Regions from separate parts of the Lysinibacillus sp. NPDC098008 genome, predicted to be linked through region 1. Evidence: riboswitches for the same ligand, from Rfam matches in the RefSeq annotation. Region 1 holds a riboswitch; each other region holds the start of a gene.

Region 1 (8,004 bases):
TTCAACAAAGCTGATTCACGGGGGTTTACGTTATTTAAAGCAATTCGATGTTGGCGTAGTAGCGGAAGTAGGACGTGAGCGTGAAATTGTTTATGATAATGCCGTTCATGTTACAACACCTGAAAAAATGCTCTTGCCCTTATATAAAAAGGGCTCCCTTAGTCCGCTCACAACATCGCTAGCATTAAAGGTGTATGACCGTTTGGCGGGTGTAAAAAAGCAGGAGCGTCGAACAATGCTAAGCGCAGAGGAAACGCTTGCATTAGAGCCTTTACTAAACCCAGATGGACTTGTTGGTGGTGGCTATTATGTAGAGTATCGTACAGATGATGCACGACTTACCATTGAAGTATTAAAAAAAGCCGCAGAGCATGGAGCACTTTGCGTTAATTATGCTGAGATGACAGCGTTTATTTATGACAGGAAAAAGCTCGTTGGCATTAAGGTAAAGGATCATGTAACAGGCAGAATCTTTGATGTTCATGCCGCACAAATTGTCAATGCAGCAGGTCCTTGGGTGGATGTAATACGACAAAAGGATAAAGTCACGGATAATAAGCAACTACGTTTAACAAAGGGCGTTCATATTGTTGTAAGCCAAAAATATTTTCCGCTGAAGCAGGCTGTTTATTTTGATATTGTGGATGGGCGAATGGCTTTTGCGATTCCACGTGATGGAAAAGCCTATATTGGCACAACAGATACAGTTTTTGAGGGTGACCCAATACATCCTGTTGCAACAAAGAAAGATGTCGATTATTTAATAGAGGCAGCGAAAAAAGTATTTCCAACGGCTACGATTACCAAGGATACAATTGAATCGACATGGGCAGGAGTACGTCCGCTTATCTATGAAAAAGGCAAGGATCCCTCTGAAATCTCCAGAAAGGATGAAATTTGGATAGCACCAAGTGGGTTAATGACGATTGCAGGTGGTAAACTAACAGGCTATCGTCAAATGGCAGAAACCATTGTGGATAAAATTGTGAAGCTTCGTCGCTATAAGCATGCAGGCCCCTGTCTAACACGTGAGCTCTCACTTTCTGGTGCAAAGGGCATCAATGCGATTAATTTCCCTGACTATATCGCCTATAAAGCGCGAGAAGGTGTACAATACGGCTTAAACTATGATGAAGCAAAGCAGCTTGTCCAAAAGTATGGTACAAATGTCGATGCGTTATTTGACCGTGTCAAATATTTGCATGAACACGGTAGCACAATGCCCCTTGCCTTACATGCAATGTTACTGTATGGCATTGAAGCAGAAATGGTCTACACACCAAGTGACTTCTTTATTCGTCGTACAGGTTTATTATACTTTGATATTGAAGCCGTTAAGCTCTATAAGCAGCAGGTTGTACAAGTGATGCAGCAGCGTTTAAATTATACAGAGGCACAAAAAAATGCCTATATCACACAGCTTGATCAAGCGATTATGGATGCGACATATTTTGCGAAAGAGGGAGAGTAACAAATGACACGCTATATTCAAATGTCAGATCAACATTTTATTTTCACTCGCACATTACAGCCAAAGGCACCATGCATTGGTCATATTCATATTTTACATGGTATGGCAGAGCATAGTGGTCGTTACCTTTCATTTGCACAAACACTGAATGCAGCAGGCTATGCTGTAACAATGCATGATCATCGTGGACATGGCGAAACGGCTGCCTATAATGGCACTTTAGGCTTTTTCGCTGAACATCATGGCTTTGAGCGTGTTGTGAAAGATGCTCATGAGATTATTACACAGCTACACAAGCAGTTTGCTGATGTGCCATTAATACTTTTTGGTCATAGTATGGGTTCATTTATTACAAGACGCTATATTCAACTATATAGCAATAATGTGGATAGAGTGATTTTATGTGGAACAGGCAATGTTACAGCATTACATGCGGTAGGAAATCTTCTTGCTAGGGCATTAGCAAAAGGACTTGGTAAAGAAACAGAGAGTCAGCTATTAAATCAGCTCAGCTTTGGCAGCTTTAATAAGCAATTCCCAAATCCCAAAACGGCTTACGACTGGCTAACTTCTGTCCAGCAAGAGGTTCAAAAATATATTGATGATCCGTATTGTGGCTTTATTCCAACAAATCAATTTTTCGTTGATTTAACAACAGGCTTTACAACATTGAATCGCAAAAAGGAAATCGCTAAAGTGAGGAAGGATTTGCCGATTCTTTTGATAAGCGGCAGCAAGGACCCTGTTGGTGAACAGGGCTTAGGTGTTTACACAGTTGCTGAGCAATTCGCAGCAGCAGGTGTACAGGATGTAACGGTTTATTTATTTGAGGATAAACGTCATGAAATTTTAAATGAAGATAATCAACAAGCAGTTTTTCAAGTTTTATTACGGTGGTTAGAAAAATATGATACAAAGTAGTATAGAGCAGGCTGAAGTGGTAGCCATCGTTGGTCCCACTGCCTCTGGTAAAACAGCGTTAAGCATTGAATTAGCCAAAAAATATAATGGAGAAATTATTAACGGTGATTCCATGCAAATTTATAAGGGGCTAGATATTGGTACAGCTAAAATTACAGAGCAGGAGATGGAGGGAATTCCCCATCATTTACTTAGCTTTTTAGAGCCAACGGAAGCTTTTTCTGTGGCAGATTACCAAAGGCTAGTACGGGACAAAATTGCAGAAATTCAAGCCAGACAGAAGCTTCCCATCATAGTTGGTGGCTCAGGCTTATACATCCAAGCCGTACTTTATGATTTCCAATTTACTGAAGAACGAGTAGATGAAGCGACACGTAAAGCTTACTATGATGAGCTAGCAGCACTCGGCCCAGAGGCAATGCATCATAAGCTACAAAAGCTAGACCCTAAAACAGCCGCAACCATTCATCCTAATAATACACGCCGTGTGATTCGCGCATTGGAAATGCTGGAGTTAAGTGGTGTATCAAAAGCGGCTGAAGCCCAAAATCGTGGACAAGTACCGCTGTATAAGCATGTTATTATTGGGCTAGGGCAAAATATGTCCCGTGAAGTGCTATATGACCGTATTAACCGTCGTGTCGATATCATGATGGAGCAAGGGCTTTTAGACGAAGTAAAAGGTCTATGGCAGCAGAATATTCGAGGTGTGCAGTCCATTCAAGCAATTGGCTACAAGGAATTATATGATTACTTAGATGGCAAATGCTCATTAGAGGAAGCGATTGATAGCTTAAAACAAAATTCACGCCGCTATGCGAAAAGGCAGCTAACTTATTTTCGTAATAAAATGGACGTTTATTTTTTAACAGCCGATGAGCAATTATAGATAAATTACTCATTGATAAATTGGTAGAACATGCTACTATAGGAATGAAGAGGTAGAAAGTTGGTAGGGAGGCTATTGGATGAAATCAATTAATTTGCAAGATGCGTTTTTAAATCAATTACGTAAAAACAGTATTTTTGTCACTGTCTTTTTGTTAAATGGATTTCAGCTAAAGGGAACAGTGAAATCCTATGATAATTTTACCGTTTTATTAATGGATGTTGAACATAAGCAACATCTTATCTACAAGCACGCTATTTCTACATTCGTTCCAGCCAAGCACGTAGAGTTGTTAGAAACTGAATGATAAAGGTTATAAAACAGCTAATGCGTTCTTCGCACTAGCTGTTTTTTAGACTTCAAGCTATAATGATAGAGGAAATTGCTATTTTGGAGGCTATAATAATGAAATCAATGGAAACAACACAATTATTAGAACTATTGGATGCAAATGAAGATTTATATATTATTGATGTACGTGAAGACGATGAGGTTGCACACGGCATGATCCCTGGCGCACAGCATATTGCTCTTGCTACAATCCCTGAGCGCCTAGAAGAATTAGATGTCACAAAGCCATATATTATTGTTTGTAAGGCAGGAGGACGCTCTGCCAATGCCTGCGCTTACTTAGAGGCACATGGATTCGATGTAACAAACCTTGAAGGCGGCATGCTTGCATATGATGGTGAGTTGGAGTTTAAATAACCTCTTTCAAAGAAAACGGATAGAACAGCCAAAATGGCGGATAGAATCCAAAAAGTGACGGATAGAGTGACCGAACTGATGGATAGAAGGTAGAAATAGAAGTTTCAATTATATAAAAGCATTAGGTGCCCATTACGGGAGAATAGGGAATAAAGTGAAAAGCTTTAGCGGACCCGCCACTGTATAAGGGAGTTTCATAGCGAATACCACTGGTGAATAGCTGGGAAGGTGTTATGAAATGTTGAACTTGAGCCAGAAGACCTGCCTGCTTGCTTTGGGAAGATATAGATGATGGAAAAGTCTGTAGTTTATTTGTCATGACAATAAACTACAGACTTTTTTGTTTAAATGAAGGGAGAAATAATGATGCAATTATTACAAAGTACAATTCATAACATTCAGGGTGTTCAGAAGGAGATGATGGAGCAAGCAAAAATGCGAATCGATACACTATGTAAGCCTCCGGGAAGTTTAGGGAAACTGGAGTCCATTGCTGTACAGCTTGCTGGAATAACAGAACAGTTAGTGCCAAGCCTTGAACAAAAGGTCATGATTGTTTGTGCGGCAGATCATGGTGTTTGTGAGGAGGGTGTTACATCCAATCCACAAGATGTTACGCTCCTTCAAACATTAAATTTTCCGAAGGGTGGTACAGGTGTTTGTGCGATTGCCCGTATAACGAATACAAAGGTTGTCACAGTAGATGTTGGTGTTAAAGGGGATATTCCGCCTGATGCTGGTGTTATAATGCAGAAAATTAAATATGGCACTGCTAATATGGCAAGAGGTTCTGCTATGTCCAGAGAGGAAGCGATTCAATCTATTGAAGTCGGGATTCATGTGGCAATGGAGGAAATAGCACAGGGAGCTACTGTACTTGGAACAGGGGAAATGGGGATTGGTAATACAACACCAAGCGCTGCTATATTAGCTGTTTTGACGGGCTGTGATCCTATTGATGTTACAGGGTTTGGTGCAGGTGTTGGTCAAGGGGGCATTGTACATAAAGTAGCTGTTATTAAAAAAGCCATTGCGATTAATCAACCAAATCCTAAAGATATAATTGATGTACTGGCTAAAGTTGGAGGGCTAGAGATAGGAGCGATGGCTGGTGTTATACTTGCTGCTGCTGCACATCGTAAGCCTGTTGTAATTGATGGTTTTATTTCGACTATTGCTGCACTTATTGCCTATAAGCTTGAGCCGAAAGTAAAGGATTATATGATTCCTTCTCATGCCTCAGAGGAGCCGGGTGCTAAAATGGCTGCTGAATTGCTTGGCATTGAGCCGATGCTACATATGAATATGCGCTTAGGAGAAGGCTCTGGCGCAGCCTTAGCCTTCCCGATTTTGGATGCGGCTTGCTCAATGATGAAAAATATGGCGACATTAGAGGAAACGATGAAATTAGAAAAACCAAACAATGTGTGATAGCATTGTTTGGTTTTTTATTAGTGACGGATAGCTAATAGGAAAATTATGCTCTGTTTAATTTACGTAAGGGTAAACGCCATTTCAACATATAAGAAAGAATACGTAATGCTGTAATGATAGCAAATAAAATATAGAGAAAAATATCTCCTGCAAACATTTCAAGCCCAATAATTAGACCTGCAAGTGCAGCCCATACGCCATAGACTTCATCACGAAGCACTAAAGGCTTTCGTCGTGCTAATAAATCGCGCACAATGCCTCCACCTGAGCCTGTTAAAACAGCAGCGACAATAACGGCACTGATGGGCATATCGAGTTTGACCGCATAGAGCGCACCCTGAATTGCAAATGCGGATAAACCAATGGCATCTGTGAAATTACCCCAGCGATGCCAGTGCTGGATAAGGTGATGCGGAAAAATAAAAAAGATTGTAATGGCTGCAAGTGCAATTTGGAACATCATATCTTGCCCCCATAATGTTGTAACAGGCAGACCAATCAATAAATTTCGGATAGCTCCGCCCCCAAAGGCTGTCACAATTCCCAATATATAAACACCGAATAAATCGTACTCCTCTTCCATTGCAATAATTGCTCCTGAAATAGCAAAGGCAATTGTTCCAATAATACTAAAAACTTCCCAAGCCATCTCCTTCATCCCTTCTTAGTAACAAAATATATGAATTTTCTAGCAAAATTTAGCTGCTAAATAGTCCGCACATTAGCTTAGCGTAAATTGCGCAAAGAAACAATAGGCAAGTTTTGCAGGTAGACAAACAAATTGTTAAGATAATATTGGAATAAAGTAAAACATCCGTCAGCGTAAATATACGGGACAACTGTGAAATGGAGAAGAAAAGAATGACGTTTACGACAAATTTATCAGCACAAACGCTAGCATTAGCGGCAAAAATAGAGGGAAAAGTTCAACCCTATCATGCAAAAGTGGAGGAAATGGCATTTTATAATCAGCAAAAAGTATTAGGGGCTTTTCGTAAGCATCAGGTGAGCGACTATCATCTACATCCATCAAATGGCTATGGCTACGATGATGAGGGGCGCGATAATTTAGAGCGTGTTTATGCGGAGGTATTTGGCGCAGAGGCAGCCATTGTACGACCACAAATTATTTCAGGAACACATGCGATTACACTTAGTCTATTCGGTGTACTACGACCTGGCGATGAACTGCTGTATATTTCAGGTCAGCCATATGATACATTGCAAGCCATTGTCGATGGTGGTGACCGAGATACCGGCTCATTAAAGGATTACAATATTGGCTATCGACATGTTGATTTATTGGATAATCAAGCCATTGATTGGGACGGAGTAGCAGCAGCCATTACCGAGCGCACGAAAATGATTGCTATTCAACGCTCTAAGGGCTATGCGACACGTCCATCTTTTACAGTTGCTGATATTGCGGATATGTGTGCGACAGTGCGTAAATTAGCACCACACGCTGTTATTTTTGTTGATAATTGTTATGGTGAGTTTGTAGAGGCACAGGAGCCAACAGAGGTTGGGGCTGATTTAATGGCAGGCTCACTTATTAAAAATCCAGGTGGTGGCTTAGCAAAAATCGGTGGCTATATTGCAGGGCGTGCAGATTTAGTGGAAAAATGTGCTTATCGTATGACATCTCCAGGGATTGGGGCAGAAGCGGGCGCTACCTTAAATACATTGGCTGATTTTTATCAAGGGTTTTTCTTAGCGCCACATGTGGTATCACAATCATTAAAGGGTGCTATTTTTACCGCAGCGATGCTAGAGGAAATTGGAATGAGCACCTCGCCAAGCTACAATGCAAGTCGTACAGATTTAATTCAATCGGTCTCATTCCAAACAGCTGAGCAAATGATTGCCTTTTGTCGTGAAATCCAAGCAAATTCACCGATTAATGCCCACTATGCACCTGAACCAGCCTATATGCCGGGCTATGAGGATGATGTCATTATGGCAGCAGGCACATTTATACAAGGCTCCAGCATTGAGCTAACAGCAGATGGCCCAATACGCCCACCATTTACAGCGTTTATCCAAGGAGGATTAACGTATGAGCATGTAAAATTTGCCATTTGCAGTGCGGTGCAGGCGATTCAAAATAGCTAAATAAAACGTTATAAACTATAAAATTGAATAGTTTTTTACAATTTTTCATCGGTTTTTAAAAAATATAACCAATCATGTTAGGTAACCTTACATGATTGGTTGACAGTGCAAAAATTTCGTTATATGATTAGCGGGTATTGGAGGAGGACTTAAATGAGTCGTGAAATTAGACGAACGATGCCGTTATTATCGATGAGTATTGTGATGCAATTAACAGAACTTTCGGCACGACAAATTCGTTATTATGAAGAACACCATTTAATTGAGCCGCACCGAACAGAGGGCAACCGTCGCATGTTTTCATTAAACGATGTCGACACATTGCTTGAAATTAAAGATTATTTAGAGCAGGGTATGAATATGGCAAAAATTAAAAAGATTTTTGCGAAAAAGAACAATCCTGCTGCAACGATTGATGAACAAGATTTAAGTGATTCAGAATTACGCAAGATTATGCGTGAGGAAA
Region 2 (8,004 bases), on a different contig from region 1:
AGCAAGCGCCGCCTCTAGCTTCTCATCCACTGAGCCAACCTTGCCGCTTTCCTTCGTAATCATTAATGTTACGCCATATTGACGAAATAGCGCTTCATTTAACTCCTTTGAAAATGGACCTTGAATGGCCACAATATCTCGCTGTGCCACGCCGAGCGCCTCACATTTTTCCATATTGTCCAGTCGTGGCAGCATACGCGCAATCACTCTTGTATTGTCTAAGCCGTGAAGCACCTTTGTAAAGGTTGCGAGTGTCTTACTTCCTGTTGTTAGCATAATGACACCGCGTTTTTCTGCAGCTAGCTGAGCTGCCTCCTCATAATCCTTTACAACAGTAATTAATGGATGAGCATAATGCTCATGAGCTCGCTCATAGCGAATATATGGAATCTGTGCCTGCTCTGCCGCTGCCATCGCATTTTTAGATGCCTCCTCCGCAAAGGGATGTGAGGCATCTACTACTAATTGATAGTTCTGCTCTGTAATAATCGCTGCCATTTCGTCAGCCGTGAGCCGACCGATTAAATGCGGCAAGCCAGCATCAGCAAGGCTAGTGGCTGCTGATTCGGTAACGACCGTAGCTGTGACAGGATACCCTGCCTGCTGCAATTCAAGGGCTAGGTTTCTTGCATCACTCGTCCCTGCTAACATGAAAATCATTTGACAGGCTCCTCTGCATGATGATGGTCATGGTCGTGATGGTGATCGTGTCCATGCTCGTGGTCATGATGATGGTGATGATGTGCATGTCCATGTACTGCCGCATAGGCACGGTAATTCTCTAAATCTTGCATGCCTGTTGATGTCCCATTAACCGCCTGCTCAATACGCTCTAATAACACATTTTGCAGACGTTCATGGTAGCCAAAATAATCGGCAATTTGAATCTCACACTCAGGATATTGCGCATTAAAGCTTTCACACATTCCCTTCATACGCTCCATTAAAATGCCTGTGAATAAGAAGTATGGCAGCATCGTAATCTTTTTAGCACCTAGTTTGACACAACGCTCCATGCCTTCCTCAACACGCGGGTCTGTTACTCCCATAAAAGCGCTTTCCACATATTTGACAGGAAGCTTTTCCCATAGTAGTCGTGTGATTTTATAAAAATCACCATTTGCCTCTGGATCACTACCGCCTCGTGCAATTAATAAAATGGCTGTATCCTGCTGCTCCTCTTCCGTACTAAAACCAATGTCTGCTAGGCGATCTTGTAAAATCGCAAATATTTCTTCATGAATACCAATTGTTTGACCATATGTGAACGTAACGTTTGGATAATGTTCGCGTGCATGCTCAATTTCTGCTGGGATATGGAGCTTAGAATGACCTGCATGGAGTAAAATAATCGGAATGACATGAACCTCTGTTGCCCCTTTTTTCACACAGTTTGTAATTCCTTCTTCAATATTCGGTGAGGCAAATTCAAGAAAGCACGTTTCCACTAAAAATTGTGGATCAATACGCGGTGTCATTTGCTCGATAAATGTACGTACCTCATCATTTCCTGCTGCTAAACGGCTACCATGGCCGACAAATAAAATTGCTTTCATCTCTATTACTCCTCACTAGTCGCCGCATGGAGCTGGCTCTACTTTTATTTTGGAAGACATATCCTGATACGTAAAATGTAGTATCTTTTTCACACGTTTAAAATATTTAAACAAGCGCTCATTTGGATGAGCATTTGCTTTATATTCTTCAATAATCTCTGTAATAAGCGGTATCAGTTGTTCTGGCTCCAAGCCTTCTACAACAGGCTGTGCCGCATGTGCTGTACGACCCACTGGCTTTGCCCCAATAAAAACATCAAACTTACTTTTGCGGTATACAATGCCAATATCGTCAAACACAGCACGATAGCAAGCCATACCACAGCCATTAAAGCCAATATTTAATGTTTTCGGCAAGGACATGCCACCTAGCTTTTCCTGAATTTCTTCTGCATATGGAATTGAATCTGCCTTTTCACCATAGCAAAAATCACAAGCCTTCAATGTCACAACATCACCAATAGGCGCTAGTAAAAAGCCTACTGCCTGTAGCTTTTCGGTAATGCGATCAGGCTCAGTTGTTGGAATTTTTAAATGGATTTGATGCTCTGGTGTATATTCCATCGTGCCATTTTCACCAACGACCTCTGCCAATGTTGTCATTTGCTGTGGTGTAAAAAATTTATTAGCCACACCCGGGCTTACAGCTAATTCAAAAATGGATTCAATGTTTTGCTGGACAAGCTTTGGCGTTGCCTGTATTGCACTTGTTCCTTTCACCATTGCAAGTGCCGCTGTAGCCATTTCCAATGCTGTTTTTTTCGGTTTTGGCGCAGCGGCTACACTGGGTTTAATAAAGCGTCCTGCATTAGGGTCAGCAGCAAAATCATTTCGTGCAGCTCCTGTTTCTTGGTTCATTGCCCAAGGTTCATTTTCTTCACGCAAACGTTGATGTGGACGCAATGGCTGCTTCTCTGCACCAAGTGTATATTTGCGCTGATAGCCACGCGGTGTAATCATTTTATTATCATAGAAAAATGTCGAAGAATTCCCGATAATGACAGTTGTTAGCATACCAATATCATGCTCTAGCATTTCTGCTAATGTTGTCATCGTAATTTCTTGACGCTCACGATAGGCACTTTTCACAAGCCCAACAGGTGTATCAGGTGAACGGTATTCTAACAGAATGCGCTGTGCCTCCACAATTTGTCTTGTACGACGTCCACTTTTTGGATTGTAGAGTGCAATGACAAAGTCTGCCATCGCTGCCGCCTCTACACGCTTTGCAATTAAATTCCAAGGTGTTAAATGGTCGCTTAAGCTGATTGTGCAAGCATCATGCATAATGGGTGCTCCTAGTAAACTAGCACATGAATTAATCGCTGAAATCCCTGGAACAATTTCGACTTCAATGCCTGTTGCCTCTGTCCAGCCCAGCTCAATTAACACTTCATACACCAAACCAGCCATCCCGTAAACGCCGGCATCTCCACTGGAAATCACCGAAACAATACTACCAGCCTCTGCTTGACGCACAGCCTCCTGTGCACGTGAAACCTCCTCTGTCATACCTGTACTAATAATTGACTTGGCATTGACTAAATCTTGAATAAGCTCTACATAGGTTTTATAGCCGATAATCATATCACTTTGTTGCAATGCCTCTACAGCACGTGTCGTAATATGCTTAAAATCTCCAGGTCCAAAGCCCACTACGAAAATTTTCCCTTTTTGTGCCATCCTGTTACCTCTCTTTCACCTTTTCAATCCCTTTAATGGCCGTTGTCTGTGCTGTGCGCTGTAATGTCCCCTCACGCAATGAAAAGACATGCTCCTTGTATAAAGCTTCATGATGCAAATCTTGTACAAGTGCTCTCGCATGCTCTGTTGATGGCACACGATACCAATTGCCTTGTGGATAGGCAATAACAACACAAGCATCCTTACATCGTCCATTACAGCGTGTTCTTGTCGTATGTATTTCTTTATCAAGTGCTTGTCGCTGTATTTCATCTCGAATGGCTTGTGTAATATCCTCCCCATCCTTTTTCATACAGCTACTACCGTTGCAAATAAAGAGATGTGTTTGCATCCCCTCTAAATTCCATGTTGTCATCTAATTGCTCCCTTCATTTGCTTTTTTGGAAAAGAAAAAACCTTTACTCTTCATGGAGAGTAAAGGTTTTATAGAAGCTTGATAAAAACGAATAAAATACTGGTACCCGCTCTTGCTTCAACTTCTCCCTCCGAAAAGTTTGCATGCACAATCAACTAAGCAGGTCTCCTGACTTAAGCTTCATTTTACTTTCACGCCTTCCCAGTTTGCACGAGTGGCTTTGTGATTTCATCAGCTATTACAGTAGCGGGGGCTGTATTGGATTCTCACCAATTTCCCTATTATCTCGAATATTCGAGCACTTATTGATGTTTATATGAAATTATTAACGTTATCCATTGAATAGAAAACTGTCTTTATCATAGCTTATTATTTTAAAATTTCAATATTTCTTTAATAATTTGTGATAAATTTATCAGTTTCGCTTATCAGAATTTTCAACATTGCGCCTTCATTCAAAATTTTTTATAAAAAGTATAGCATATTTATGGAAATTCATGTTATACTTTGTCGTGAAATCTCACAATTTTATATTTTTTTCGGTGTAAAATACTTGTTATTTTACTTAAAAGGGAAGTCGGTGTAAATCCGACGCGGTCCCGCCACTGTAATAGGGAGTTTTATAGAAAACGCCACTGTCCAACGGATGGGAAGGTCTATAAAGCAGTGAACTAGAGCCAGGAGACCTGCCGAAAAATACGTGACCGTTTCAGCCTACGAGGATAGGTGTGCGACTTAGCAGATAAATAGATTATTTGCCTTTTTTAGCATGCACTTTTCCTGTAGCGGAGAAGTGCTTTTTGTATGGGCTCAGTCAAATGTCCTGTTTAGCGAGCAACAGGATGCTTATGGGATCATGCAAAAGTCTAAATACGCATCAAAGAATTTCTTCGCACGCACTATTCTTGCAATCTATTTCATCGTGAGGAGGAAAAATGTTGAAGTTTTCTTGGTGGAAATGTAGTTATTTTTTATTGGCATACTTAATAGTGCCAAAGCAAGCTTTTGCTATGCATATTATGGAAGGCTTTTTACCCATTGAATGGGCTATTTTTTGGTGGATTATCTCTATCCCTTTTATTGTCTTAGGATTGCGTTCCATTCGAAAAACCATTGATGCCAACCCTGAAACAAAAATGATGTTAGGGCTTTCAGGAGCCTTTGCGTTTGTATTATCCGCCTTAAAAATCCCTTCAGTGACAGGAAGCTGCTCGCATCCTACAGGTGTTGGACTTGGGACCATTTTGTTTGGCCCGCTTGCCATGAGTGTTATTGGCACAATTGTGCTATTATTCCAATCTCTGCTGTTAGCACATGGCGGTCTGACAACATTAGGGGCAAACGCCTTTTCAATGGCGATTGTAGGACCTTTTATCGCTTACTTTACTTTTAAAGGAGCACAAAAAATAGGATTATCCTTTTCTCTAGCAGTTTTCTGCGCTGCGATGCTCGGTGACTTAGGCACATATGTTATCACTTCGGTACAGCTAGCCCTTGCCTTCCCTTCAGAGGTTGGTGGCTTCGCCGCATCCTTTACAAAGTTCGCAAGTATTTTTGCATTAACACAAGTTCCATTAGCCATTAGTGAAGGGATTTTAACCGTCATTGTGATGAATTTCTTGAAAAAATATAATCTTAGCGAATTAAAAGCCTTACGTGTTTTCTCAGTAAAGGAGGCGCACTAGACATGAAACGTAACTTACTGCTAGTAGCTATTGTTGTTCTGTTAGCGATTATTCCCCTCTTTATTCAAAAGGGCGCAGAGTTTGGTGGTGCTGATGGTGAAGCTGAAGCAGCGATTGGTGACATTAACAAAGACTATGAGCCTTGGTTTGAAAGTTTATGGGAGCCACCTAGTGGTGAAATTGAAAGCTTATTATTTGTTCTACAAGCAGCGATTGGTGCAGGCTTTATTGGCTATTTTATCGGCTATATGCGCGGCAAGCATAAAGAGGGCTAACGACTATGCTATTCATTGATAAGTATGCTTATCTGAATAAGCTAGCGCTTGTTCATCCGCTAGAAAAAATGACCTTTTCATTAGGGCTATTGTTATTATCCCTTCTTTTCAAAGATGAACAGCTTTCACTCATTACATTTTTTGTAATGAGTGCTTTTATCATTGTTGGCGCAAAAATCCCATTAAGCTATTATGGAAAGCTGTTACTTTTACCATGCTTGTTCTTATTCACTAGCCTTATAGCCATTTTAATCTCCATGACACCATCCACCCATGTCTTACCTGCTCATATTTGGTCTGTTACCTTCAGCCATTGGACCATTTTTATTGGGCAAGCAAGTATGACATCAGCACAGCAATTATTTTTTAGTGTGCTTGGTAGTATAAGCTGCTTATATTTTTTAGTTTTAACAACATCGGTTAACGGTATTTGTTATGTTTTACGACAATGGCGATTGCCTGTGTTATTGGTCGAATTAGTAGAGCTAACCTACCGTTTTATTTTTCTTTTTTTAGCGAGCATGCAAAATATTTATGTTGCCCAACAAGCACGTCTTGGCTATCATTCCCCAATGCAATGGCTACGTTCTATCTCCATGCTTATTGCAGCATTATTTGTAGAGATGTTTCAACGTAGCCGAGAGCTGAACAATGCCATGCAGTCACGTGGTGGCGAGGCTGTTTATTGGCAGGAAGCGGGCGCTTATCGCAAGAAAAATTGGTTAGGCATGGCAGCTATTTTTCTATTCTTCATCATATATGGAGGTTTTGTTAGATGACAGCAAATTATTTTGAGCTTGAGCATCTGTCCCATGTTTATGCGGATGGCACAAAGGCTCTAATAGATATTTCATTGCACATTCCAAAAGGAAAAAAAATCGCTATACTCGGGCAAAATGGCGCAGGAAAGTCAACATTATTTCAGCATCTTAATGGCATCCTAAAGCCCACTTCAGGAACGATTTCCTTTTGTGGGAGGAAGCTTCAATATAGTAGAAAAGCTTTAAAGGCTCTTCGTCAGCAGGTTGGTATTGTTTTTCAACATGCTGACCATCAGCTTTTTTCAGGCACAGTCAAGCAAGATATAGCGTATGGTCCGCTTAATCTTGGCTGGTCAAGCGAAAAAATTGAAGAAAGGATTGCTTGGGCTGTTGCACAAACAGAGGTAGAGGATTTATTGGAGAAGCCGATTCATTTTTTAAGTGTTGGACAGAAAAAGCGTGTAGCAATGGCTGGTGTTTTAGCAATGGAGCCATCTGTTCTGTTATTAGATGAACCAACAGCAGGGTTAGATCATTATTATGCTACACAAGTTTTACAATACCTCGCTACATTAGAAAATGGCGACAGAACAATTTTACTCGCAACACATGATATCCAGCTCGCCTATGAATGGGCGGAGCATATTATTGTGATGGAGGCAGGGTCAATTATTTATAATGGGGACCCTATTACGCTGTTCTATAACGAAGAGCTACTAAAGCGTGCACATCTCGAACGCCCATGGGTTTTTACGATGGCACTGTTACTACAAGAAAAACATATTATCCAAAGCCATCAGGCAATTCCTCGCTCCAAAGCTGATTTGCACAAATTAATTCAGCAGCTTTAAAGGATGGAGTTTAAATATGGGTGAAAATTTTTCCTCATTTACGAAACTTTTCTATTGTTGAGCCGTATAAATAATAGTCAAAGCTTAATTTACGATCTGAAGGAGAGAAAATTATTGAAAAATTGGTTAAAAAAATCCGTCACGGTTGTCGCATCTGCTGCACTAATGATTCCTGCTGTTTCCGCCTTTGCTGAAACATCACAGCCTACAAATAACAAGCTAGAGCAACTTATGCTTGCAAGTAATCAAGCAGCAGCAGGGAAAAATTCAAAAAATGAGGAAAAATGGATTAGCAAAAATACCATTATTATTAAGCATTCAGGACTTGCTAATAACGTACATAAAAAAATTGGCTCCAAGGTGATCCGCTCCATTCCTTCATTAGGTTATGATGTTATTCAATTAAACAAAGATGTATCGCTTGAAAAAGCCATTTCCTATTATTTGCAGCAAGATGGTATTACAAGCGTAGCTCCTAGCTATATGTACCATACCTTTACACAAGCATCTGATCCTAAAAAAGAAGAAATGTATCATTTAAGTCTGCTACAAATAGACAAGGCATTGGAGCTAGCAGGCAATCATGAGGTCACAGTAGCGGTGATTGATTCAGGTGTAGACTTTAAGCACCCTGACCTAAAAGCACAGGTACTGCCACCTTACAATGCGGCTGCACCAGCTAATACCACATATCCAGGCGACCATGGTACACATGTGGCAGGCATTATTGCGGCTGCACAAAATAATGATGTAGGTGGACATGGCATTAATCCAAAAGCTAAGCTACTGCCAATCGATGTATTCAATGGCAAGGATG
Region 3 (8,004 bases), on a different contig from region 1:
TTTGCCACCTCTAATGTAAAGGGAGCTGTTTCTTTTAAGATGTATTGATAGGCGTTTTTGAGATTTAAAATGACTTGAATGTCGTCTATGCTTACACCGCTAACACTCATACCTTCCACAATGGTCTTTGTTTGGGGGAACGTTGTATTTACTTTTTCTAATCGTGAATTTGCATGTATCAGTTCAACTAACGATTTCTTTAATAGAAACCTTGACTCACGTTCATTTAGATTATATTTGTTATCTATTGAATGCATTATTTTCTATTCAACCCCTTCCTATTTCTGATAGATTTTTTTAGCCTGTTTCGTGCTTTTGTGAGGCTGATAACATTCTTGCTTTTTTCTCGTCTATTAATTCCTGCCGTATAAGAGCCAGTTCTTTGTCTACTTCTGCTTCAATAGATTCCTCCACTGTAACAGCCGTTTCAGCGTGCTTTGCAAAAAGCTGCTGTGCTGTTTCGAGGATAGCTTGACGTACATCCTTATTCAAATCCATATAGCTTTTAATGATGTCCAGCTCCAATTCGGTGAGCTGGTTTTTTTGTGCGTATTCATCAAGTGAAAAAGTAGCAGGCTTAATAAACATTTCACCTTCACCAGTGCGTAGCCAGTTTTCATTGACATTAAAGGCATTAACAAGAAGTCTAATATGTTGTTCCGTGACATTACGAAGCCCCTTTTCAATGTTTGAAACACTAGATTTCGTTAGACCAATACGTTCTCCGAAATCTTCTTGATTTAAGGATAATATCTTTCGTAATTCCTTAATTCGTTCGTTGCTATTCATCTATTTCCCTCCTCTCGTACTTAATATAGCACATCTAAGTTGTGTATGAAAACTTTTTCGTTAGAAAATGATTGACTAAGTTATGTATATATACTGTTGTATATTCATAAGAAACTTATTGAAGCGGAAGGAGTGAGAAGTTGGAGGTAAGAAAAACCATCATCTTTAATCCGATGATGGTATGAGTGATTGGATAAAGGATTGAAGGGTAAGGCGATTTTCTGGTGGGAGCTTGATAAATTTCTCAATGAAGGTTTTATCAAAGTCGATTAGTTTGTATTCGATAGTAAGTTGTTCTAATAGGCTATCATCGCTTTCCACGAACATTTCGCCTGTACGCAACCATTGTTCATTAACATCGAATTCTCGACAAATATCAGAAATTATTCTATCTGTTGCCTCCCTAGCTCCATTCTCTAAAGAAGAATAGGAGGTGGCATGTTGACAAAACAGAATGCTCTGTTCGTCACAGTACGTCAAACGCCCAAAGAAAATGAGAGATTATTCATTTTTAAACGGGATTTTTTGGCGTTGTGTGAACAAGGACGATAAAGCAAAGGATTTCCTCGATATGTAGGGAATCCTTTTTGTTTTGCAAATATGTACGCAAAGGGGATAAAGTATTATATGGATATAGAAATTTGTAAGCAGCCACGGACAGAAACAACTAAAAAGGTGAAAACACGAATGGCTGTAGAGTCGCTGATTGATCAATTATTAGCAACAAAGCTTATTCGCAATGACCGATTTTTTGAGCAAATTTTATATAATAAAGAAATTATATGGCTGCAGAATGGCGATGTGGATGGACATCTTTTTGCAAAGGCAGCGCTAGCAGACCAGCTAAAAACAAAGACAAACGGCTTTATGATGTATATGCCAACAAATCCAATTGTTTATAAGGTGAATGGAGAGCCGTACCATTTACTGACACGCATTGATTCAACGCGCGCCAAGCCGAATCTTGCGCGCCTTTCGCAGGAGCCAAAGCCAGTGCTAAGTGCCGCGCGTGTTAATGATTTATTATGCACGATTGTCATGCGCTTTTATGAAACCTATATTCATGATTTAGCGACAATTCCTTATACCGATCAATTAGTTGCATTTGTGCAGCAGGAGTATAGAGGATTTTTACAAGCCGTTCAAGCGTTGAATGATGTTCATTTTAATTGGCATCCTCGTGGCAACGGCCATAACAAGCTGTTGCAATTAATTGCAGACCTACAAATGATTAAAAGTCATCCGGGCAAGCTCTTAATTGATTTTGCTAATACGCATGACTATATTGTCGTCAAGCCTGCTTATTTGCCAGCAAAGCCAGCACTATAAGCCCAAGCCCTCCAAAAAGCGGAGGGCTTGTTTTCCTATTAGGGAGCGCAGAGGCGAAATACCCGAGCAAGACTATAAAATACCCGCGGAGCAGGAGCGAATACCCGTGTAAGGAGTTAAAATACTCGCGACCAGATGAATATCCGCGAAATCAGAGCAAATACCCGCAGAGCAGGAGCGAATACCTGCGCAAGGAGTTAAAATACTCGCGACCAGATGAATACCCGCGAAATCAGAGCAAATACCTGCGCCAACAGCTAAAATACTTGCGAATCCAGAACAGTCGCCTGTACTACTGGCAATGCATGGCTGCTTGGGCTTGGTCCCATGGCACGGAATAGCCCTTGCCCTTGGCACAAAAAATGCTTGAGGATGTATAGTCAGGGTCAGCGTTTTTATCGTAGCCTATTTGAGCGATAACTTCCTCTGCATTATGGCAAACATCATAGCCATCAAACTGAAGCGACAAGGCTCCTTTGCCATTTGTATAGGCAGCAAAAGTAGTGCTATAGCCCATCAAGGTGGCAACGGGTGCACGTCCTGTTAAAATAGCATCTGTTTCTGTTAAAATAGGGTCATGAAATGTACCAGCCATTTGTTGGATATCTGTCATCATACGACCGATGAAATCCTTGGAAGCCTTCATTTTAAAGCGATAGTAAGGCTCCAGCAAAATATTGTGTGCTTGCTCTAGCCCTTGACGCAATGCCCGGAAGGTTGCCTCGCGAAAATCGCCACCAGATGTATGTTCATTGTGCCCGCGACCTGTTAACAGCGTGAAATGAATATCTGTAACAGGAAAGCCCGTTAATAAGCCGTGATGGTCACGCTCAAATAAATGCTTTTCTACAAGGCGCTGGTTGCCTACCGATAAAGCATCCGCATGGCAGGCATTGCTAAAGGTATTGCCTGTGCCACGCGCATTGGGCTCCATCAATACATGCACCTCTGCATAATGCTTTAATGGCTCAAAATGCCCATAGCCTGTTACTGTATTTGCAATGGTTTCCATATATAAAATTTGCGGAGCGCCAAAGGACACCTCCAGCGAGAAGCGCCTTATCAATACATCAACAAGCACCTCCAACTGAATAATGCCCATAATATGGACATGAATTTCTTGAAATTTTTCCTGCCACACAACACGTAAAGATGGCTCCTCAGCTTCCAGCAGACGAAAAATCTTTAGTACCTCCTTTATATGCTGATCGCCCTTATACTGAACCTTCGCCTGTAAAGTAGGCATAAGCTCATAAGGCTGTGTATATGCCGTACTGCCGATTTGCTCACCAATTGTAGCGGCACTCAGCCCTTTGACAGCGAAAATTTCGCCAGCCTCGACCTGCTGAACCGTATCAAAGCGACTGCCGTTATAAAGACGAATCTCCGTAATTTTTTCGGTAACCTCTCCAACTGTCAATTCATCACGAATATGTAGTGATCCCTGTAAAGCTTTTAGAAAGGTTAAACGCTGATGCCCGTCATGACGAATTTTAAAAACCTCTCCTTGAAACGGTGCATCCTGCTTAAAGTGAGTAGCCGTTAATAGCGGAAGCTGTGCCAATAATTCCTGAATGCCTCTATCCTTTAAGGCAGAGCCTATAAAGCACGGAAAGGCACACTCGTCTTGAATCATCGCCTGTAGCTGTACAAGGCATTGCTCACAATCCAGCGTGTCCTGTAAAAAGGCATCCAGCAATTGCTCATCACGCTCAGCAAGCCACTCCATTATGCTGCTTGATACATAATTGGCTTGCAGCGGTTCATCCACCAAGAGGACATGCTCAGAGCAATCCTTACGAAGCTGTGCCATTACTGCCGCTACATCTGCGCCTTCACGGTCAATTTTATTGATAAAAAAGAAGGTTGGCACATGGTACTTGCGCAGAAGCTGCCAGACGGTTTCGGTATGTCCCTGTACGCCCTCCACAGCGCTGACAATAATAATGGCATAGTCCATCACACGAATGGCACGCTCCATTTCAGGGGAAAAATCGACATGCCCTGGTGTATCAATGAGCGTATATGTATCCTCGCCTAGCGTGAAGCGACCTTGCTCAGCAAATATGGTAATACCGCGCTGTCGCTCCAGCTCGTGATTATCTAAAAAGGTGTCCTGATGATCGACACGCCCTCGTGCTTGAATACTATTTGTATGAAAAAGCACTTGCTCAGAAAAGGTAGTTTTCCCTGCATCTACATGTGCAAGCACGCCAATTGTTTTATACATGATAAATCCTCGTTTCCATTGCTTTTTTCGTTTTGTAATCAAATACTATCATATAATATTCTGCCCTTATGTCGAAATAGTGCTAAGATAAGTATGATTATTTATTTATGCATTGCCATAAAAATATTCTTCTGCTAGTCTATCAATAGTATGAATAATCATAAAACATATTGGTGCAAATAGCATTTGTTATTTGCTTAAAAGGGAAATCGGTGCAATTCCGATGCTGTCCCGCAACTGTAAATGGGGAGTCTATACAATATGCCACTGTAGCATTGAGCTATGGGAAGGCGTATAGATGATGAACCTAAGCCAGGATACCTGCCAATATGGATGGATGAACTACGAACCACGAGGATGGGGATAGTGATAAAGGTTGACGAACCATTTTTTCACTATGCTACTCTCTTGGTGACAAGAGGGGTTTTTTTATGCCTTCTTGCCATTTTTATAGCAAAGGAGAACAGGAACATGACAAAATGGAAAAGTAGTTGGCTTGTGTTAGTCATTGCCCTTGTAGCGATGTTAGCAGCATGTAATACGGAGTCAGCAGAGCAGGAAGAACAAACAGAGCCAGCAGAAGCAGCGGCAACGGAAGTAACGATTGACAATAATGATACAACGCAAACCTATAAGGAAGCACCAACAAAAGCGATTAGCTTAAATCAGCATGTGACAGAAATTATGCTAGCGCTAGGCTTAGAGGATGCTATGGTAGGTACGGCTTACTTAGATGATAAAATTTATGAGCCATTGCAGGAGGCATACGAGAAAGTGCCTGTTCTATCAGACCAATATCCAACAAAGGAGCAGGTCATTGATGTAGAGGCAGACTTTTTATATGGCGGCTGGAAAAGTGCCTTTGGTGAAAAGGGAGTTGGCACACCTGAGGAGCTGGAGGAGCTAGGCATTCATACGTATTTACATACATCTTCGAATATGACAAAGCCAACATTGGAGGATATTTTCACAGATATTCGCAATGTGGCGAAGATTTTCCGTGTGGAGGAGCGCGGAGAGGCATTGATTGAGCAAATGACGAAGGATGTAGATGCTGTTCGTGCGAAATTACCGCAGGAGGGCGAAAATTTACGTGTTTTAGTATTTGATAGTGGTGAAAAGGATGTGTTCACGGCTGGTCAAAACTTTATGAATGAGCTTGTAACCATTGCTGGCGGTCAAAATGTTTTTGGCGATGTGGAATCAGGCTGGACAACTGTATCGAAGGAGGATGCAGTAGACCGAAATCCGGAGGTGGTTGTTGTTATTGATTATGGTGAAACAACAGCCCAACAAAAAATAGACTTCTTAAAAAATGATCCAGCATTAAAGGAAATGGAGGCTGTTCAAAATAATCGTTTCGTTATCCTACCACTATCAGCAGCATCTGAGGGGGTACGTGCAGCAGAGGCGATTGAAATTTTAGCAAAGGGCTTCTACCCTGATAATTTTTAAGAAGGAGCCGCCAGACAAATGAATGCATTTCAGAAAAATATACCTGACCAAACCTTTGAAACATTGAACCGTCAAGGTGACTTTACACGTTTAGTTATTAGCCCAGGTATTATTAATAAGCATTATACACCTGCACAATTTCAAACGATTGCAGAGGTTGTTGGGGAGCAGGGTGCGATTAAGTATTCGACATCCTATAGCCTATTATTAGCCATTCCAACAAGCGATGTAGAGGAAGCGATTCATACGTTACAGCAGGCAGGGCTGTATAGTATGCCTGCGGGAGCAATTGTAGCGATGAAGGCCTGTGATTTTTGCGATGGCGACAAAATGGAGGCAGCGCCAATTACAGAGCAGCTCTATCATACATTGGAGGGCATGACAGTGCCTGCAAGAGTGCGTGTCAATATCAACGGCTGTGCATCTGCCTGCTATAATGCGGTCTATGATGATATTGGACTTGTTTACCAGCAGGAAAGCTTTGATGTCTATTTAGGCGCAGTGCCAATGGGCGCAAAGGCACAGGCAGGCACATTATTTGCCAAAAGGGTAGCAGTGACAAGGATTGAAGCGTTTTTACAGCAGATTATTCAGCTTTATCAGAAGCATGCACGCCCAAATGAGCCCTTTTATAAATTTTACCGCCGAACAAAGTCGGACGATTTTTGGCAGAGCCTAAGCAGGAATAATAATTAGCCTGTCGAAATATTATAAGTGAATACTTATGATAAAGGGGCAAAAAGATGACAGCAAAACAAGGCATTCAACCACAAGACCTATATCACTTAAAATCGGTATCTGCTCCACAGCTATCGCCTGATGGTACAGAGGTTATCTATATAGAAACAGTGATGGATGAAAAGAGCAACGACTATATATCTCATTTATATTATCTTAATTTACAAGCTAAACAGCCACAGCAATGGACATTTGGCGAGGCGAAAACAAGCGCTCCAGCATGGTCACCAGATGGCAGTCATATTGCATTTGTATCTACAAGAACAGGCAAGCCACAAATTTTTGTATTGGCAAAGACAGGCGGGGAGGCAAGGCAAATAACCCATTGTAAGCATGGAGCTACCTCACCTGTCTGGTCGCCATGCAGCAAAAAAATTGCGTTCTCGGTTAAGCTTGGTCAAGAGGATAGCATTCACGATCAGCCTGAAACAGATAAACAGCAGCAGGAGCTAAAGCCGCTGGAAGTGAGTGCTATGAAATATAAATCAGATGCGGCAGGCTTGTTAGATATGGAGCAATTTACGCATATTGCTGTTGCTCATCTTGAAACAGGTGAGCTGGAGCAGCTAACAGCAGGAAACCATCATTTCCACCTTGATACATGGTCGCCAAATGGGCAATACTTGACATATATCGCTGATTTATCAGAGGATCAAGATTTTTCATTTAACAATGATATTTTCTTATTGGATGTAGCGACAAAGCAGACTCAGCAGCTAACAGCAGAAATAGGCACATTTTATCAAACTTCATGGTCACCGAACAGTCGCTATCTTACGTTTCTTGGTAGCAAACGCGAATTTCAAAATGCTACACAAGCAAAGCTATGGCTATATGATGTAGCACAGCAGCAACTGACATGTATAACAAGTGACTTTGATGCGCCGATTGGTGACTTAATGATTGGCGATTTTCTACAGGGCGTTGTAGCCCCTCGTGTGCAATGGCTGGAAGATAATCACAGCTTTTATTTCCAAGTGACAGACCAAGGCAGCACAGCGATTTATTTTGGTAATCTTGCAGGCGAATTATATCCAGCTATTTTGGATGACCAATATGTTTATGGCTTTTCACTGGATGCTAAGCGCGATAAAGCCGTTGTCGCCATTAGCACGCCAACAAATCCCGGCGATTTATTTTATATTAATTTACAAACGGGCGAAAAGGAGCAGCTTACGGCGGTAAATCAGGAGTTTTTACAAGCAAGAGCCTTAGCTGTGCCTGAAGCAATTGAATTTGAAGGGGCAGAGGGCTGGAGCGTTCATGGCTGGCTGATGAAGCCGATTGGCTATCAAGAGGGCAATAAATATCCACTTATTCTAGAAATTCATGGCGGCCCACATGCGATGTATGGCAACAGTTATTTCAATGAATTTCAGATTTTAGCTGCACAGGGCTTTGCTGTGCTATATACAAACCCGCGTGGTAGTCATGGCTATGGGCAAGCATTTGTTGATGCTGTG
Region 4 (8,004 bases), on a different contig from region 1:
ATTCTTCTTCAGAATAAGCATTACAAATAATTTCTCTCTCAAAATTTTCTTTACCGTATTTTTTTATGGCTCTTTTCAAATATACTCCTGATCCTAAGTAATTTTCCCAGTTATTTACTCGATCATAAATACATTTCCCAATATATTTTTTACCATTTAATTTATTTGTTGTTACATATATGAACCCATATTCTTTAGAAATATCAATCACTCCTAAAACAGAATATTTGTTCTATTATATAAAACTCCAAATATTTAATCAAAAGATTTAGCACGGTGGGTTATCACTGAGTGACTTTCCCCGTTTAACGGAGTTTTCGACAACCATTTCTGATTGAAGGTGCTACAATTAACACAAATTCGAACTGTAAATCATGCCTTCATGCTGATTCGGATTCATGCGGTTCACTTCATCACGGTAGAACATAAACGGCACACCTGTTTCGAGCTGTGAGCGCATAATTCGCTTCATAATATCAATGGCTGGTACGACTTCACGGCTTAATAATGGATTTGCCACACATGCAGCATAGTTCGTGCGGAAGGAGCCATTTCCCTTTGCTTCATCGTAGGAATCCTCTAAGGAGAAGCCCATCACCTCACGTACTTCATGCGGGTCAAATAAATGCCAATCCTCACGTGCCTCCACTGCTTCCATAAAAATATCTGGTATGCATAGCCCTGTAAAAATATCATGGGCACGTAAACGCTCATCCCCATTGTTTAGGCGTAAATCTAAAAATGTAAAAACATCCTTATGCCAAACATCTAAATAAACAGCGATAGCTCCTTGGCGTTGTCCAAGCTGGTCAACTGAAACGGCTGTATTATTGAGCTGCTTAATCCACGGTAGCACACCACTGGATGCGCCCTTAAAGCCTTTAATGGCTGAGCCACGGCTACGAATTTTTCCCATATAAACACCGATACCACCGCCATATTTTGATAATGTCGCCACATCGGTATTAGTATCATAAATGCTTTGCAGGCTATCATCGACTGTGTCAATAAAGCAGCTAGAAAGCTGACCATGTGTTTTCCCAGCATTCGATAATGTTGGTGTTGCGACTGTCATATATAAATTACTCATCGCCCAATAAGCCTCTTGCACCTTTGTTAAACGGTCCTCTGTTTCATCCTGCATTAATGTCATGGCAATGACCATCCAGCGCTCCTGAGGAAGCTCCACAGGCGTTTTCGTATAATCACGCACAACATAGCGATCCATTAATGTTTTTAAGCCGATATATGTAAATAGCTCGTCACGACTAGCGTCTAAATAGCTTGTTAATTGCTGTAGCTCCTGTGCACTATATTTAGCTGTTAAGCTGTTATGATACAAGCCAGCCTCTGTATATCGTGCAAGCTGTGCTGGGAATGCTTGATACACATCCGTTGGTGCAACACCACGCTGTGCTGCAAATTGATTGTATAATTTTTCTAAGTAAAGATGTGCAGCCACAAATGTCCAGTAGGGCTCCTCCTCATCTATCAAGCTAAGCGCCTGTAAAATCATTGCATCCGCCCATGCGTCAAATGTAGCATTATCATTTTTGCGTAGCCAGCGATCCGATAATCTCACAAAGCTTTCCAGTTCATCCTCCGTGTAACGTTGTTGTAGCTTAGCTATTTGCTGTTCAATTTGCGTTGTCATCTATTCTCTCCCTTTCCTCCAGCAACATAAAAAAGCGATTACGCAACATTAATCGGCTGCATAATCGCTGTACAATCGGAAATGGAAATGAAGGACAAGCACACAAAAGCCGTGTGCAAATCTCTCGCCTCCACTTCTCAATCCCCGAAGAATGTGTTGCTGTCTTGAACAATGCGGCAGGTCTCCTGGCTTATGCTTCCTCCAAATAATCGCCTTCCCATTAAAAAAACAGTGGCTCCTTGATTATTTGTCAGCACGTACAGTTGCGGGGACAGCTTCGGCTTACAAGCATACTTGCTCCGAATTCCCTTTTAAACCATCTTGGTACCGTTTGTCCAACATACTATATATAGTGTTTTGATTCCTAAACAAATCTAACATATTGTGTTTAGGGTTGCAATAGGTGTTTTGCCCCTTGTTATGCTTTGGCTCAACTCAAGCCCGATGGCAATGCAGTTTTGCAAAATTTCTAGGGAAAAATTTTTGTGCCTGCTGCTCTTTTGCTGGGTCTATACCAAGTAAAAGAACGGTGCATGGGCCTGCTGATTTAGTTGCATCCAACGGACTGTCCACAACCATCTGTCCAAAAAGACGGCTATATTCCCCCTGTAGCCCCTTTGACCCAACAGGCCATACTTGCTGCACAATTTCTGACTGCCATGCTTGAAAAATCGGCTGAAGCTGTGCAACATCCTCAGGCTGTGCTAGTACCTCTGCCCCCACAAGCGGTAAGCCATATGTATACCAGCTCAGCCGTTCACGCTGAAAGGCTGCACGCTGCTGTGGCTCCCCAAGCATTGTAATAGCTAAGCCTGATTGACTAGTTGGCATATTGGATTCTGTGCTCCCAGCAATGGTAGGGCAGGCAAGCCCTGCTTCCTCAAAAACTTGCTGTATCCCTGCTAGATAACGTGACCATGCGGCATCTCCCGAAAAATTCGCCAGCAAAATATGCGTAGGCAAAGCCTGTGCGGCAAGCTGCTCTAAAAAGGTAACACGCGCTGTCATATAGGCTGTCAATGTATCTGATGCTGCTACAATATCCTGTGGCTTTTGCCCGATGGCTGCCGCATTATCCATTGTCGCAATAAGGCTTCCTACCTGTATGGCATTTCTCATAATAGGCTACCTTCCTTGCGCACTAAAACCTTTGTTAATACAGGCATAACGATAGCAGCTATCACTAAATTAATCGCTGTTGCCGCACAAATGCTGGCAAGCGCTCCCCAGAAAAATGCTGGGCTAATGATAAAGTAAAACGGCAATGGTGCAGCTACACCGTTTAGCAGAAAGGCAACAGGCCATTTCCAAACATGCATCCCCCTTCTATGCATCACCCCAAAAAGCCACACAACACCAAACATTTCAGCAGCAATAATAAGATGCAACGGACCTAGTGGAAAGCCTGCTGTTAATGCTGTTATAAAATGCCCAATTAGTCCTGCCGCTCCCGCTAGCACAGGCGATAAAAAAACAACACTTAAAAAGGCAGGCGCTGAGTCAAGCGCAACCGTTGGCATGATAAATAATGGAATTTTAATCATTGCCCCCACCGCACAAATTGCTGCAACCATTGCTGCCAGTACCCATTTCACCAGCTTTTGTCGCTCCATGTCATTCCCTCTTTTCCTTAATAGACTCACCAATGCCATACCAAATGCGAACAACCTGCTCCGCTTCCGCAAATAAAGCCTGATAGAAGCGACCACAGGTATCCCGTAATAGCCGTGCCTGCTTGTCCATTGGCACAACGCCACGCCCCATATCTGTCACAATCACTGCCAATGTACATTGCTGCGCTAGCTGCCGTAGCTCTGTCAGCATCGTTTGAATAAGTGGCGCATCATCCTCTAACGACTGTGTTACCAGCCATTTTTCTAAATTTTTCAGCACCAGCACGTCACACGCTGGCGCTTCCTTTGGTATTGCACCATCCACCAGTACAACGTGCTGCTGTTGATAGTAACGCATTACATAGTCGGTTTTGCCATTATAGGCTCCACCAATAAAGATATGCATCTTGCTCCCTCCTCCCAAGCCTTACGCGTAAATGTTAAAATAAATTGCTGGTCATGCGACACCTGATACGACCAAAAGGGCTGTTCCGTTGGAGCAAATGCTACAAGCAAGGCACGAATCACTCCACCATGAACGACAAGATAATAGTGATCCTCATCCTTTGGCAAAGCATAAAAGCCATCTAGTACACGCGCGGTAAATGCCTTAAAGCGCTCGCCCTGCGGCGGTGGCGTCTGGTCAGGGTCATCGAGCCATGCACGATACTGGGGCTGTGCCTGTAAATCCGTATAGGTCTTGCCTTCAAATGCCCCAAAATGCATTTCTCGCAATCTTGCATCTGCACAATAGCTGGCATTTGGAAAATAATACGACGCTGTTGTTTGACAGCGCTGTAAATCACTGCCATACACTTGTTGAACGGTATCATCAATTACAGTGAGTGCCATTGGATTAGCCAATGGTGCATCCGTCCAGCCAAGATAGCGTTTTTCTATATTGGCAGTTGTTGGTGCATGCCGAATTAAGCGCACAGTAACAATGTCACCCATAGCACAACCTCCATTCCTTCAATTGAAGCGCCCAGTAAATCACCTGATACACCGCCAAAATTACGCACAGTAAACTGGCGAAATAGCAGCAAGGCCAGCGCTAGCACCACTACAAGTATAACAGGCACGATTGACAGCTTTGTGATCACGAGTACAAGCGCTAGCCCCAGTATAAGAGATACTAGCATCCAGCCTGTTAATGCCTTTGCATGAATATGTGATTGAAAATAATAGGCAAGCCCTTTATCCTTCGCACATTTCAGCGATAAAAAATAAAGGCTCATCCCAATCCTTGTTAAAAAAGGTACGAATACAGCCATCCATAGAGCAAATTGCTGTTGGACAAAAAGCTCATGCAAAATAACAAACTTCCCTAATAATAAAAATAGCACAGCTAATACACCAAATGCCCCCACCCGTGGGTCATCTAAAATTTCCAGCCGCTTCTCACGATCCCGATACGAAAAATAAGCATCCCCCATATCAATAAAGCCATCTAAATGCAAGCCACCTGTCCATAAGGCAAAGAGCCCCAGCACAATAAAGGCTAGCAATATATCACTGCTTGCCGTCCACTGTGTTAGACCGTAAAGAACAACGGCTACAGTTGCCCCCATCAAAGCCCCTATCCACGGTAGGCAGGCAAACATCCCTGTAATGGTGGCTCTATTTAATGGCAGCTCTTTCTGTACAGGCAATACCGTAAAAAATTGAAATGCTAGCAGTAGGCTAGACCATATCGTTTTCATTTTTTTGCCTTCCTTCTCGATTACTTCCATCTTTTCACAATACCATAATGGATTTCATAGGCTTCTTGTGCGGTAGCGACAAACCATTGATGGCATTGCCCCAGCGTTTGTCGATAAAGCTCCACCTCATGGCTTGCATAGGGCGGCTCATCAAACAGCTCATTCGACACAACAAGCAGCACAATATCTTGTGCTAGCAATGCCTCGATTGCCTGCTTGACCTGTGCAAGCTTGTTATCTAAGCAGCCTGGCTGTGCAAAGCAAGGTGTACCATCATCAAAGCCCTCATAAAAAATATTTGCCAGCCATGTTGTAACACAATCCCATAGCACAATATCGCCAGCCTTGCATTCAGCAAGCGCATCCGCTATTGCAGAGGGGGCCTCCACCGTGTGCCAATGTATAGGCTGTGCTTGCCGATCTGCCTGATGACGTAAAATGCGCTGCTGCATCTCCTGATCCAAGGCAACACCAGAGGCAAGATAAATAAACCGCTGTGCTTGGCAATAGCGTGCTGCCATTTGTTCAGCAAATTGGGATTTACCACTGCGCACACCGCCTGCTATAAAAATAAGTGGCATTTCTCACACCTCCTGTAAATGCTGGATATTGCCAATCTCTTTCACAAGCCACTGCTGGTCTTTATAAGCAATAACCGTCACACTTGTCCCATGGATAAAGGGTGCTGCCCATAGCTCACAAATATCGCGCTGTAAAATAGCATTGACAATACATTTAATCGTAACGGCATGTGACACAAGCAACACTGGCTGATTCCTATGCCGTTTAGCAATTTTTTCTAACACAGACATAGCTCGTGCTGTCACAGCACTAAAGCTTTCTGTATGTGTTGCTATAAATTGTGCAGGGTCATGTGTATACCGTTCATAATTCAGCCGATCTGTCGTCATAATATCTTCAATTCGCTGCCCTTGCCAGTCCCCCAAATAGATTTCGCGTAACTGCTCCTCATAATAGATAGGTAGCTGTCGCGTCGCCGTTAAAATTGCCATTGTTTCCTTAGCACGACCACTTGAGCTACTATAGCCAGCCACAAACGGAATGGACTGTAATTGCTGCTGGAGCTTTTGTGCAGCCTCCTTGCCAGCAGCCGTTAATGGTGAATCTAGCCAGCCCTGTAAGCGCTGCTCCTGATTCCACACGGTTTCACCATGTCTTACTAAATAAAAAGTTGTCACATTGCTCTCCCCTTATTAAACCATGCTTGTAAGCAATGATATAAATAGGTCATCGCTGCTACATCCTTGATGCCAATGCGGAACCATTGCCCCTGTAAGCCCTGAAAGTTTTTGGTATGGCGTAGCACAACGCCCTTTGCTAAACAATATGTAAAAAAGTCATCCGCCCGCTGGTCTTTCGGCAACGAGAAGCATACATAATTGGTTACACTATTTGTCACCTGACAGCCATTGCCCTGTAAATAGTGCTGAAGTTGCTCCCGCTGTGTGGCAGCATAGGCAATTGCCTGCTGACAATAGTGCTGCTCATCCAAGCAGCCTGCTCCAATTACTAGTGCAAAGGCATTTATATTCCAATGCGGTAGCACCTCTCGCAATGTCGCTACAATTGGTGGATGTGCCACTAAATAGCCAAGCCGTAAGCCCGGAATCGCATACATTTTCGTCATGGAACGTACCACAATGACATGTGGATTTTTAGCGCTAGCTTGAATCATGGAAGATGACTCGTCCACCCAATCCATAAAAGCCTCATCCAGCACAAGCTCACAGTCAACTGCGGCTCCATACGCTATTAATGCCTCTATGTCCTCTTTTGTAGGCAATACCCCTGTTGGATTATTAGGCGTACAAAGATAAAGCGCATCTGCCTGCACCATTGCCCGCTTAAGCTGCTCCATTGGCAATGTATACGCCATAAAATCCGTCACAATTACTGGTATAATCGTTGCCCCGACAGCACGCAGTGTACGCTCATATTCCGAAAAGGTTGGATGCACAACAATAACCTGCTTCTGTGCATAGCGTCTTGCCAGCGCATTAAACAGCTCTGCTGCGCCATTTCCTAGTACAATCCTATCCTTTGCCACCTGATGAAAGGCTGCCACCTTTGTTAGAAATGGCTCGCCATTTGGGTCTGGATAACGCTGAAGCAATGGATAAAATGCTTGCCAGCATGCCTCCACAAAGGCTGGTGGTCCTGCGGCATTGACATTTTCACTAAAATCATAGACCTCCTTTGGCATCTGCAAGCCTAATCGCTGATAAACATGCTGTGGATTTGCGCCATGATTAGGCAATAACATAGATCAACACCTCCACTGCCACCATGACAAGCATAAAGAGCCACGTAGCCATACGCATGTGCGTAATGGATGTGACAATATGCTCCTTCGTTAACGGCACTAGCCTTTCTCCCATTAATGCACGATGTGAAATAACCCCTTGATAGCTATTTCTGCCTCCAAGCTGCACGCCAAGCTGTACAGCCGTTGCTGCCTCTAAATAGCCACTATTAGGGCTTGGATGCTTCCTTGCATCCTGAACCCAACGCTTTAAGCGCTTGCCAAGCGACCAGTCTGTTTCATTTTTTGTACCTAGCACCATAAGTAAGCCTGTTAGACGACTTGGAATAAAGTTTAACACATCATCCAGCTTCGCCGAGAACATGCCAAAGTCCTGATATTTTTCATTTTTATAGCCAACCATGGAGTCTAACGTATTGACAGCCTTATAGCCCCATAAGCCAATTGCGCCAAAGAGCAATGCATAAAAAAGCGGAGCCGTTACACCATCACTTGTATTTTCAGAAACGGTTTCCACCACGCCACGGACAATTTCATCCTCGCCAAGCTGATCGGTATCACGCCCTACAATCCATGATAGCTTGACACGTGCTTCGGCAAAATCGCCCTGTACAAGCGGCTCATATACCGCCAGCGCCGCTTCCTTTAGGCTGCGCTGTGCCAAGCCAATGCCAATGAGCAGCCCTTCTACCGCAATGCCAAAAAGCAGGCTTACTTGATAGCTTAGCAGTACAATGAGGGTCACCACAA

Evidence for each region. Region 1 has a riboswitch for cobalamin ahead of cobT (nicotinate-nucleotide--dimethylbenzimidazole phosphoribosyltransferase). Riboswitches for the same ligand answer to the same signal wherever they lie in the genome.
Region 2: another riboswitch for cobalamin. It lies ahead of ACIQVU_RS01510 (energy-coupling factor ABC transporter permease); the one in region 1 lies ahead of cobT (nicotinate-nucleotide--dimethylbenzimidazole phosphoribosyltransferase).
Region 3: another riboswitch for cobalamin. It lies ahead of ACIQVU_RS08355 (ABC transporter substrate-binding protein); the one in region 1 lies ahead of cobT (nicotinate-nucleotide--dimethylbenzimidazole phosphoribosyltransferase).
Region 4: another riboswitch for cobalamin. It lies ahead of ACIQVU_RS08910 (ribonucleotide reductase N-terminal alpha domain-containing protein); the one in region 1 lies ahead of cobT (nicotinate-nucleotide--dimethylbenzimidazole phosphoribosyltransferase).

What each region holds. Positions count from the first base shown of each region.
Region 1 is NZ_JBIWBA010000002.1:23,636-31,639, reverse strand. Features, by position in the region: gene ACIQVU_RS02570 (glycerol-3-phosphate dehydrogenase/oxidase) at 1-1,471, shown strand, start outside; gene ACIQVU_RS02565 (alpha/beta fold hydrolase) at 1,475-2,392, shown strand; gene miaA (tRNA (adenosine(37)-N6)-dimethylallyltransferase MiaA) at 2,379-3,281, shown strand; gene hfq (RNA chaperone Hfq) at 3,361-3,588, shown strand; gene ACIQVU_RS02550 (rhodanese-like domain-containing protein) at 3,687-3,989, shown strand; cobalamin riboswitch at 4,096-4,272, shown strand; gene cobT (nicotinate-nucleotide--dimethylbenzimidazole phosphoribosyltransferase) at 4,356-5,420, shown strand; gene ACIQVU_RS02540 (trimeric intracellular cation channel family protein) at 5,467-6,072, opposite strand; gene ACIQVU_RS02535 (methionine gamma-lyase family protein) at 6,285-7,538, shown strand; gene ACIQVU_RS02530 (MerR family transcriptional regulator) at 7,692-8,004, shown strand, end outside.
Region 2 is NZ_JBIWBA010000001.1:300,996-308,999, forward strand. Features, by position in the region: gene cobK (precorrin-6A reductase) at 1-660, opposite strand, end outside; gene ACIQVU_RS01495 (sirohydrochlorin chelatase) at 657-1,556, opposite strand; gene cobJ (precorrin-3B C(17)-methyltransferase) at 1,572-3,239, opposite strand; gene ACIQVU_RS01505 ((2Fe-2S) ferredoxin domain-containing protein) at 3,244-3,615, opposite strand; cobalamin riboswitch at 3,756-3,936, opposite strand; cobalamin riboswitch at 4,139-4,323, shown strand; gene ACIQVU_RS01510 (energy-coupling factor ABC transporter permease) at 4,551-5,300, shown strand; gene ACIQVU_RS01515 (energy-coupling factor ABC transporter substrate-binding protein) at 5,303-5,575, shown strand; gene cbiQ (cobalt ECF transporter T component CbiQ) at 5,581-6,354, shown strand; gene ACIQVU_RS01525 (energy-coupling factor ABC transporter ATP-binding protein) at 6,351-7,187, shown strand; gene ACIQVU_RS01530 (S8 family peptidase) at 7,302-8,004, shown strand, end outside.
Region 3 is NZ_JBIWBA010000006.1:48,230-56,233, reverse strand. Features, by position in the region: gene ACIQVU_RS08375 (Fic family protein) at 1-257, opposite strand, end outside; gene ACIQVU_RS08370 (helix-turn-helix domain-containing protein) at 298-789, opposite strand; gene ACIQVU_RS08365 (hypothetical protein) at 1,417-2,118, shown strand; gene ACIQVU_RS08360 (GTP-binding protein) at 2,411-4,348, opposite strand; cobalamin riboswitch at 4,503-4,691, shown strand; gene ACIQVU_RS08355 (ABC transporter substrate-binding protein) at 4,820-5,803, shown strand; gene ACIQVU_RS08350 (precorrin-3B methylase) at 5,822-6,499, shown strand; gene ACIQVU_RS08345 (S9 family peptidase) at 6,547-8,004, shown strand, end outside.
Region 4 is NZ_JBIWBA010000007.1:32,422-40,425, forward strand. Features, by position in the region: gene ACIQVU_RS08905 (hypothetical protein) at 1-211, opposite strand, end outside; partial or broken gene ACIQVU_RS08910 (ribonucleotide reductase N-terminal alpha domain-containing protein) at 353-1,654, opposite strand; cobalamin riboswitch at 1,812-2,001, opposite strand; gene ACIQVU_RS08915 (hypothetical protein) at 2,090-2,773, opposite strand; gene ACIQVU_RS08920 (ECF transporter S component) at 2,770-3,267, opposite strand; gene ACIQVU_RS08925 (bifunctional adenosylcobinamide kinase/adenosylcobinamide-phosphate guanylyltransferase) at 3,269-3,673, opposite strand; gene ACIQVU_RS08930 (histidine phosphatase family protein) at 3,625-4,221, opposite strand; gene cobS (adenosylcobinamide-GDP ribazoletransferase) at 4,194-4,970, opposite strand; gene ACIQVU_RS08940 (bifunctional adenosylcobinamide kinase/adenosylcobinamide-phosphate guanylyltransferase) at 4,991-5,551, opposite strand; gene ACIQVU_RS08945 (histidine phosphatase family protein) at 5,555-6,169, opposite strand; gene ACIQVU_RS08950 (pyridoxal phosphate-dependent aminotransferase) at 6,166-7,254, opposite strand; gene cbiB (adenosylcobinamide-phosphate synthase CbiB) at 7,241-8,004, opposite strand, start outside.